DNA from 2 places in the Pantoea sp. AS142 genome. Region 2 is predicted to be linked to the other one. Evidence: predicted binding sites of a transcription regulator. Region 2 holds the regulator's gene; the other holds the start of a gene.
What was found. The regulator Fur, encoded in region 2, represses iron uptake genes when iron is present. The targets are predictions, from matches to a motif close to ATAATAATGAGAACNACTATCAA.

Region 1: the regulator Fur is predicted to act here: its motif matches at 2,647-2,669, upstream of fepD (Fe(3+)-siderophore ABC transporter permease).

Annotation. Positions count from the first base shown of each region.
Region 1 is NZ_JBBCMO010000004.1:125,141-130,009, reverse strand. It holds gene WFO64_RS10030 (isochorismate synthase) at 1-188, opposite strand, end outside; gene fepB (Fe2+-enterobactin ABC transporter substrate-binding protein) at 364-1,332, shown strand; gene entS (enterobactin transporter EntS) at 1,327-2,571, opposite strand; gene fepD (Fe(3+)-siderophore ABC transporter permease) at 2,717-3,706, shown strand; gene fepG (iron-enterobactin ABC transporter permease) at 3,703-4,683, shown strand; gene WFO64_RS10005 (ATP-binding cassette domain-containing protein) at 4,680-4,869, shown strand, end outside.
Region 2 is NZ_JBBCMO010000001.1:276,794-281,662, reverse strand. It holds gene seqA (replication initiation negative regulator SeqA) at 1-25, opposite strand, end outside; gene ybfF (esterase) at 276-1,040, shown strand; gene ybfE (LexA regulated protein) at 1,209-1,484, shown strand; gene fldA (flavodoxin FldA) at 1,617-2,147, shown strand; gene fur (ferric iron uptake transcriptional regulator) at 2,494-2,937, shown strand; gene WFO64_RS01430 (hypothetical protein) at 3,004-3,399, opposite strand; gene glnS (glutamine--tRNA ligase) at 3,634-4,869, opposite strand, start outside.

The DNA.
Region 1 (4,869 bases), on a different contig from region 2:
GCAAAATGGTGCTGTAGTTGTTGCTGAAAATCCCCTGTCAGCTGCTCGCCTTGTTTCACCGGGGTGGAGAGGGTGGTAAAACAGCCCTGGGTAGTCAGGCTTTGCCAGGGAGAGGTAAACAGGAAACCGCGGCAGAGTGCCGGGAAATCCTGCAGCAAGGGATGTTCAAACGCCAGCGATTCCACCATAATCCCACCTGTAAACGATAAGATAACTAATAATGATTATCATTTGTATTGATGGCCAGTAACCTACGTTGATTAGCTGAAAGTGTCAATAAATACGCGGCGATTCGGCTGCATTTTCCGGTTAAATCAGCACAAAGAGCCTCTAAACTCACCCCAGTGAAGTGGACGAAAAGTTATGACTAAACATGGTGTCACATCGGCGATAGCGCTGTTTTTCCTGAGTATTTGCCTGTTCAGCGTTACCGCTGCTGCCCAGACCGGCTGGCCGCGAACTGTCGCCGGGGCAACAGGCAATATCACGCTGACCCAGGCACCCATGCGCATTGTTTCGACCAGCGTTACCCTGACCGGCTCGCTGCTGGCGATTGATGCGCCGGTCGTCGCCAGTGGCGCAACCGCACCCGGCAGTCGGCTGGCTGATAAGCAGGGATTCTTCCGTCAGTGGGGCGAAGTGGCCAAACAGCGCGGCGTAAAACGTCTCTACATTGGTGAGCCCAGTGCAGAAGCGATTGCTGCTGAAGCGCCAGACCTGATTGTGGTCAGCGCCACCGGGAATGATTCGGCGATCAAACTGGTCGATCAGCTCGCGGCGATTGCGCCGGTGCTGGTGGTGAATTACGACGATAAAAGCTGGCAGCAACTGGTGACGTTGCTGGGTGAGGCGACCGGGCATGAAGCGGAAGCTGCCGCCCGGAAAGCTGAGTTTGAGGCACGAGAAAAGGCTCTGAAAGCGAAGCTGACCCTGCCGCCGCAGCCGGTTTCAGCGATGGTGTGGAACGGGGATGGCCGGGCAGTCAATCTGTGGACGGATGCGTCGGCGCAGGGGAAATTACTGCAGCAACTGGGCTTCACTCTGGCGACGCCGCCGGCCACTCTTCAGTCTGGTCACAGCATGGGACAGCGTAAAGATATCCTGCAACTGTCAGGAGAAAATCTGGCGGCAGGCCTTAATGGTCAATCATATCTGCTGTTTGCCGCTGAAGAGCCCACCGCCGCACAGGTGATGAGCAACCCTTTCCTTGCGCAGACCCCAGCTGTGCGCGCAAAAGCGGTTTATGCGCTGGGGCTGGATAGCTTCCGGCTCGACTACTACAGCGCCAGCAATTTGCTGACGCGGCTGGAGACGCTGTTCGTTAAATCATGATCCTCTTTCCGCCGGTGCAGGCGGTTGATAGCGACGCAGACGCGCCATCAGCAGCCACATGCTGATGCCCAGCACGGTGGCTGCCAGACCAAACAGGCTGGCCGCCTGCTGCGGCAACAGCAGTGAACCCATCGCGCCAATCATCGCTGCACCTATCGCATCGCCGGTGACATTCTGCGCGGTCCAGAGGCTGTTGATCCTGCCAAGCAGCGCATCAGGCGTCAGCGTCTGGATCATCGCGTACTGCACCAGGCTGTTGATGGCACTGAAATAGCCAAAGGCCGCCAGGCAGACCAGACTCGCGCTGAACCACGGCATCAGGCTGAACAGAGCCAGCGCGATAAAGGCAGCGATGGCACTGGCCAGAATCAGGCGGCCCGGCTGCGGCGATTGTGCCAGCCGTCCGCTGGTGAGGGCACCTGTGGCAGCACCCAGCGGAACGGCGGCATACATCAGCCCTAACTCCCTCAGTCCCACCTGCCAGTGTGGCGCCAGCGCCGGATAGAGCACGCGCACCGCACTGGCTAACGTCACCAGCGCACCGACCAGCGCCGCCATGCCAACGATCGGGCTGGCAAACAGGAATTGCACGCCGCTGGCCAGTGCTTTCAGCGGATGTTCACGCGGCTGCGGCGGTGGCGCAAGCCGCGGTAACCGCAGCAGGGTTAAGACCGTCAGCAGCGTGCCAAACGCCGCCAGCCCGTAGTTCCATGCCACACTGCCCTGCGCGATGACCAGTCCGGCAATGGCGGGGGAGAGAATCGCACCAAATCGCACCGTCAGCATGGTAATCGCACCTGCTTTCATCAGATTTTCACGCCCGACCAGCGCCGGAGTCGCCGCCAGCAGCGCGGTGACGCCTATCGCGCCGAAAAAACCATCCCACAGTCCCAGCACAAAGACGGCGATCACCGATGGCGAAGGGAGCAGGGCATTGATGCATAAGGCGACAAAGCCCAGGCCACAAGTGGATCGGGCAAACAGGATCAGACGGCGGCGCTCATAGCGATCCGCCAGCACGCCGCCGGTCAGCAGGCCGATAAACATGCCGGCACCGGCCAGCGTCACCGCCAGACCCACCAGCAGCGGCGACTGCGTCAGTTGCTGAATCTGAACCGGTACCGCCACCGCCAGCATGCCGAGGGCGACGATGGAGATAAAGCGGGCGATAAAAATGGCGCGAAAGGCGGGGTGGGTTCTCAGCAGGCTGAGATCGATAAAGTGGGAGGGTTTGTTCATAACGTCGCTTTTTTGCACCCATTTTCCTCATCATTGAGTCCGGGAGTCATGGTAACATACAAAAAACGGCTAAGAACGATAACAAGTATCATTATCATAATGACTCGTGCTGCGATCTCATTGAATCGGTGAAGGTTTAAACGTTATGCGTCAACTCCGTGCAATAGCAGGTTCAGGGATGCTGCTGTTGTTGCTTCTCGTGCTCAGCCTGATGCTGGGTGCCAAATCTATCCCCTTTCATGATGTCACGCAGGCCTTATTCAGCGACTGTAACCGCGTCGATTGTGTCATCGTGCGCGATGCCCGACTGCCGCGCACCCTGGCGGGTCTGCTGGCCGGGATCAGTTTAGGTCTGGCGGGCGCGCTGATGCAGAGCCTGACGCGCAATCCGCTGGCCGATCCCGGCATTCTGGGCATTAATGCCGGTGCGGGTTTTGCGGTGGTGCTGGGCATCGCCCTGTCTGGCGCCGATTCCCCCGCTGACTGGCTAGGCTTTGCCTTTACGGGCGCACTGCTGGCCTCCCTGCTGGTGGCGCTGACCGGTGCGCTGGGCGGTGGCCGCGTTAATCCGGTACGTCTGACGCTGGCAGGCGTGGCGCTGGGCGCGGTGCTGGAGGGGTTAACCTCTGGTTTATCGCTGCTCAATCCTGACATCTACGATCATCTGCGTTTCTGGCACAGTGGCTCGCTGGATATCCGCGATTTTGCCCTTCTGCGCACTACCTTTCCGGCGGTAGTGGTCGGTAGCCTTCTGGCGCTACTGCTGGCGCGTTCGCTCAACAGCCTGAGTATGGGCGGGGATATGGCAACCGCGCTTGGCACCCGTGTGGTGCGCACTCAACTGGTGGGATTGCTGGCTATTGCGCTACTGAGTGGGGCGGCGACAGCCGCTGTTGGGCCCATCGCCTTTGTCGGCTTAATGACGCCGCATCTGGCACGCTGGCTGCTGGGTAACGATCATCGCTGGATGCTGCCGGGAACCCTCCTTATTACCCCCTGTCTGCTGCTGGCCGCCGATATTCTGGGACGACTGCTGGTGCCGGGTGAACTGCGCGTGTCGATTGTCACAGCCATTCTCGGTGCGCCGATGCTGATTGTGCTGGTGCGTCGCAAGCTGGGAAGAGGGCAGATATGAAACGGGTGATAATCAATGCGCTGCTGCTGCTGGCGGCCTGCGGGGTGTTGGCTTTTATGGGTATTACGCGCGGTACTTTGCCAATTTCTGCCAGCCAGTTATGGGCACTTCTCAACGGTGAGGCGGCGCGCAATATTCAGCTGATTGTGCTGGAGTGGCGTCTGCCGCGCGTCATGGTGGCGCTGCTGATTGGTGCGGCGCTGGGCGTAAGCGGGGCGATTTTTCAGTCGCTCCTGCGCAATCCACTGGGCAGTCCCGATATTCTGGGTTTCAATACCGGCGCTTATAGCGGTGTGCTGGTGGCGCTGGTACTGTTCCAGCAGAACATGGAAGGGATGACGCTGGCGGCACTGGCTGGCGGGCTGCTCACGGCGGGCGTGGTCTGGCTATTCAGCTGGCGCAACGGCGTGGAGACTTTTCGTCTGATTATTGTGGGCATCAGCGTGCGGGCACTGCTGATGGCGCTGAACAGCTGGCTGATTATCAGCGCATCACTGGAGGCGGCACTGAGCGCCGGACTCTGGAGCGCAGGATCACTTAACGGCATTACCTGGGCGAAAACCACGCCGGTGATTACCGTGCTGCTGTTGGCGCTGCTGGCAACAGGCATGCTGGCCCGGCGCATGCATCTGCTGGAGATGGGTGACGACACCGCCTGCGCGCTGGGCGTACCGGTTGAACGCAGCCGCGTCATGCTGATGCTGACGGGCGTGATTCTCACCGCCGCCTCTACCGCGCTGGTCGGTCCCATCTCTTTTATTGCACTGCTGGCACCACAGATTGCCCGGCGGCTCAGTGGTGGCATCCATGGTGCGCTGCCTCTGGCTGCCTTGTGCGGCGCGCTGCTGTTAACCGCCGCGGATTACGCTGCGCAGCACTTTTTCCTGCCTTATCAGCTGCCGGTTGGCGTTATCACGGTTAGCCTGGGTGGGCTCTATCTGATTGCTCTATTGGTGCGGGAGGCTGGACGCCAATGACAGTGAAAACACGTTTGCAGGGCGACGCGCTGACGCTGGGGTATGACAAAAAAATCGTGGCGGAGAATCTCACCGTCGCGATCCCCGACGGTGAATTGACCGTTATTATTGGCCCCAACGCCTGCGGAAAATCGACGCTGCTGCGCACCTTATGCCGTCTGGTCTCGCCCCTGAAAGGTGAGGTGC
Region 2 (4,869 bases):
CTTCATCAACTTCGATCGTTTTCATCTTATTCCGTACGGTTCTTTCTCATGGCAGAACCACATGTTCCCTAAAAAGCTCTGAGTATAGTCAGTCAATTCAAAGGGTGTGCGGGTTCTAACATCAGGATTATAAAGTTAAATTCAGGCGGGTTGTTAGCAATCAAACGGTTTACGGGCAAAAGTCAGAATATGTCCTAATGCCGCCGGAACCGGCGCGCCTGAAAAGGTGAAACCATGATAACCTAAGCTCAGGTCTCAAACTTAAGAACTTTGCTATGATTTTGAACGCCCGTCTGCAAACTGAACAATCCCCTGCTGATTCTCTGCCCATCCTGCTCATCCACGGTCTGTTTGGCAGTCTCGATAACCTTGGCGTGCTGGCGCGCGGGCTGAAAGATGCCGGCCCCCTAATGCAGGTCGATGTCCGCAACCACGGACTCTCACCACAATCTGACGCGATGAACTACGCTGTAATGGCGCAGGATATGGTCGATACGCTGGATGCACATGGCATTGATCGCGTCGCAGTGATTGGTCACTCGATGGGCGGTAAAATCGCCATGACCATGAGCGCGCTGGTGCCGGAACGCATTGAGCGACTGGTGATGATTGATATCGCCCCGGTGGATTACCAGACCCGCCGCCATGACCAGATATTTTCTGGCATTCGTGCCGTAACCGATGCGGGTGTCTCATCTCGCAGCGAGGCGGCCCGCATTATGCGCACGGTGATCGAAGAAGAAGGGGTAATCCAGTTCCTGCTGAAATCATTTCAGGAGGGTGAGTGGCGCTTCAACGTACCGGTGCTGTGGGACAACTACACCACGATTTCTGGCTGGCAGCCGGTTCCTGCGTGGGATCATCCGGCACTGTTTATTCGCGGCGGCGATTCCAGTTACCTGGATAACCGTTATCGTGATGCCTTGCTGCAGCAATTTCCGGCCGCTCAGGCGCATGTGATTGGTGGCGCAGGACATTGGGTTCATGCAGAGAAACCCGATGCCGTTTTGCGCACTGTCCGACGCTTCTTTGCGCTTTAAAAGCAAATAGATGGCGGCAAAAGTTTAGGATTGGCGTCCGGAGTAAGCGTGAAGTATGATGGCGCGCTAAAATTTTGCCGCGGGTCAGTTTTGCTGCGGCAATGGCCAATAATTTATAATCTGCGCGGTGAGTGTCTGGCGCCCGCCCCCATTCAGTTTTACTAAGCCATGGCAAAAGAACAGACTGACCGCACGACGCTCGATCTCTTTGCTGATGAGCGCCGTCCTGGTCGACCCAAAACCAGTCCGCTTTCGCGTGATGAACAACTGCGCATTAACAAGCGCAATCAACTGAAACGTGACAAAGGACGCGGACTTCGTCGTGTCGAACTGAAAATGAACAGTGAAGCCGTCGATGCACTCAATACGCTGGCAGAACAGCGCAATCTTAGCCGTAGCGAACTGATTGAACAGATACTACTGGCGCAGCTCAAACTGGATTAATGCGGGCAAATCGCACGCAGGAGCAAATGTCGAGGCTTTAACCGTTCCGCGGGTTTGTCTCGTCTGCTATTATTCGCTGAATTGTGCTGCGGCACACATCATATCATCAGGATTTAAGAGGTTATTTTACTCATGGCACTCGTAGGCATCTTCTTTGGCAGCGATACCGGCAACACCGAAAACATTGCAAAAATGATCCAGAAACAGCTGGGTAAAGACGTTGCAGAAGTGCATGACATCGCGAAAAGTACAAAAGAAGATCTGGAAGCGTTTGATATCCTGCTGTTGGGTATTCCGACCTGGTACTACGGTGAAGCGCAGTGCGACTGGGATGACTTTTTCCCGACGCTGGAAGAGATCGATTTTAACGGCAAACTGGTTGCGCTGTTTGGCTGCGGCGACCAGGAAGATTACGCAGAGTACTTCTGTGATGCGATGGGCACTATCCGCGACATCATCGAGCCGCACGGCGCCGTGATTGTGGGACACTGGCCGACTGAAGGCTACCATTTTGAGGCCTCAAAAGGTCTGGCCGATGATACCCACTTCCTGGGTCTGGCCATTGACGAAGATCGCCAGCCTGAACTGACCAGCCAGCGAGTAGAACTGTGGGTTAAGCAAATTTTTGATGAACTGCAGCTGAAAGAGATCATCGAAGCCTGATCCTACCCGACCCAATGTGAGCGCCAGCTCACATTGAGGCAATGGAAATTCCTATAGAAATAATAGCCACATTTTTTTAACTTTCTCCGTTTAATCTGTAGAATACCCGCATCGATCTTCCGCTTATTTCTCAGGCGGCAAGACTAAGCGATGGACTAACAGACATCTGCCAGAATCTTCCCCGGCCCGGTGACCCATCCCTATAGCCCATGATGATTCAGGCACGCCCTCTGGTTTTCATTTCATCGCTTCGGTTCTATAATGAGACGCAAATGAGAATGAGCATAGATCGACATTCAAGGCGACAAGCCACAAAAGTGAATATTAGTAACAGGACAAAATCCGCATGACTGACAACAACACCGCATTAAAGAAGGCTGGCCTGAAAGTAACGCTGCCCAGATTGAAAATTCTGGAAGTGCTTCAGGAACCTGAGTGCCATCACGTCAGTGCGGAAGATTTGTATAAACGCCTGATCGACATCGGCGAAGAGATTGGCCTGGCTACCGTTTACCGTGTTCTGAACCAGTTTGATGACGCCGGTATTGTGACCCGCCACAACTTTGAAGGCGGCAAATCTGTCTTCGAACTGACGCAGCAGCATCATCACGATCATCTGATCTGCCTGGATTGCGGCAAGGTTATTGAGTTCAGCGATGAGTCGATCGAAACCCGTCAGCGTGAAATCGCGACACGCCATGGCATCAAGCTAACCAACCACAGCCTCTATCTGTATGGGCACTGTACGTTGGGCGATTGTCGTGAAGACGAAACCCTGCACGACCAGTAAAACGGGTGTGTCATGAAAATAAACCGGTGAATTCACCGGTTTTTTTCGTTGCTTTTCTGCTGTCAGTCAGGCGACCAGCGTTTCCTGCAAATAACGCCAGCGCGGAATTGAGCTACTGCAATCCAGAATCGCCAGCGAAATTCGGCTCTGGTTATTACCATTCATTATCTGCATTTCACGATACTGTACGGTGATCTCTTTTTCATGATGAGAGAGGATCACATGTTCACAGGTCGCGATTCGCATGCCTTCCCGCTGTCCCTGCAACTGTCGGAAAAGATCTTCGACATCGTTCAAATTGTACTCTTTGCCCTTTGGCGTCACCATGCGGAATTCAGGATGAAAATAGGACATCAGCAGCTCAAAACTGTCGTCTGATCCGACTGGCTGATTAAAAATACGTTCAATGAGCTGATGTAAAACGACGACACTGTGTTTGGCTTCCTGAGCGAGGACGGTCATTTTTTTTCCTTCTGCAACCCGCTTTGCAACCTCTGAGAGCGCATAGCCTACCTGAATGGTGACAATTCACATCCTGAAATTGATTAATTTTTTTAAACTCAGATTACTCCCACAATGCCATATTGGACCGGTTGTGCCTAATGCAGAATAAATGTCGGCAATGGTGAAAATCGGAGCAACAAAAAAGGGCGATAAATCGCCCTTTTGTCATTTTATGAGGCCAGCCTCAAAAAATTATTCGCCAGCTTTAGTCCAGGTATCACGAAGACCGACGGTGCGATTAAACACCAGCTGCGACGGCGTAGAGTAAACGCTGTCAGCACAGAAATAACCTTCACGTTCAAACTGGAACGGTGTGGTCGGTTCTGCCTCGCGGAGGCTGGGTTCAACAACACCATTTTTGATTGTCAGTGACGCGGGATTGATTACCGCCAGGAAGTCCTCTGCAGCGGCCGGGTTTGGCACACTGAACAGACGGTCGTACAGACGGAACTCAGCAGGCTGCGCGTGATCCGCAGAAACCCAGTGAATCACCCCTTTCACCTTGCGACCATCGGCAGGATCTTTGCTCAGCGTATCTACATCGCTGGTGCAGTAGATGCAGGTAATATTACCCGCTTCATCTTTGGCGACCCGCTCAGCCCGAATCACATAGGCGTTGCGCAGGCGTACTTCTTTGCCCAGCACCAGACGCTTATATTGCTTGTTCGCTTCTTCACGGAAATCTGCACGATCGATCCAGATCTCGCGGCTGAACGGCACTTCACGCGTGCCCATCTCCGCTTTGGCCGGATGATTGGGCATGGTGATGATTTCGCTATGTCCTGCTGGCAGGTTTTCGATCACCACTTTAAGGGGATCCATAACTGCCATGGCGCGTGGTGCATTCTCGTTAAGATCATCGCGGATGCAGGACTCCAGCGAGGCCATTTCCACGATGTTATCCTGCTTAGTGACGCCAATACGACGGCAGAACTCACGGATAGAAGCGGCGGTGTAACCACGACGACGCAAACCTGAGACGGTCAACATACGCGGATCGTCCCAGCCTTCGACGTGCTTCTCGATCACCAACTGAGTCAGTTTGCGTTTCGACATCACCGCATACTCCAGATTCAGGCGCGAGAATTCATACTGGCGCGGATGAACCGGAATGGTGATGTTATCCAGTACCCAGTCATAGAGACGGCGGTTGTCCTGGAACTCCAGCGTACACAGCGAGTGCGTAATGCCTTCCAGCGCATCGGAGATGCAGTGGGTAAAGTCATACATTGGGTAGATACACCACTTGTTGCCGGTCTGGTGGTGTTCCGCGAACTTGATGCGGTAAAGCACCGGATCACGCATCACAATGAAATTAGAGGCCATATCGATTTTGGCGCGCAGACAGGCGCTGCCTTCGGCAAACTCACCGTTTCGCATCTTCTCAAACAGCGCCAGGTTCTCTTCCACGCTGCGATCGCGATAAGG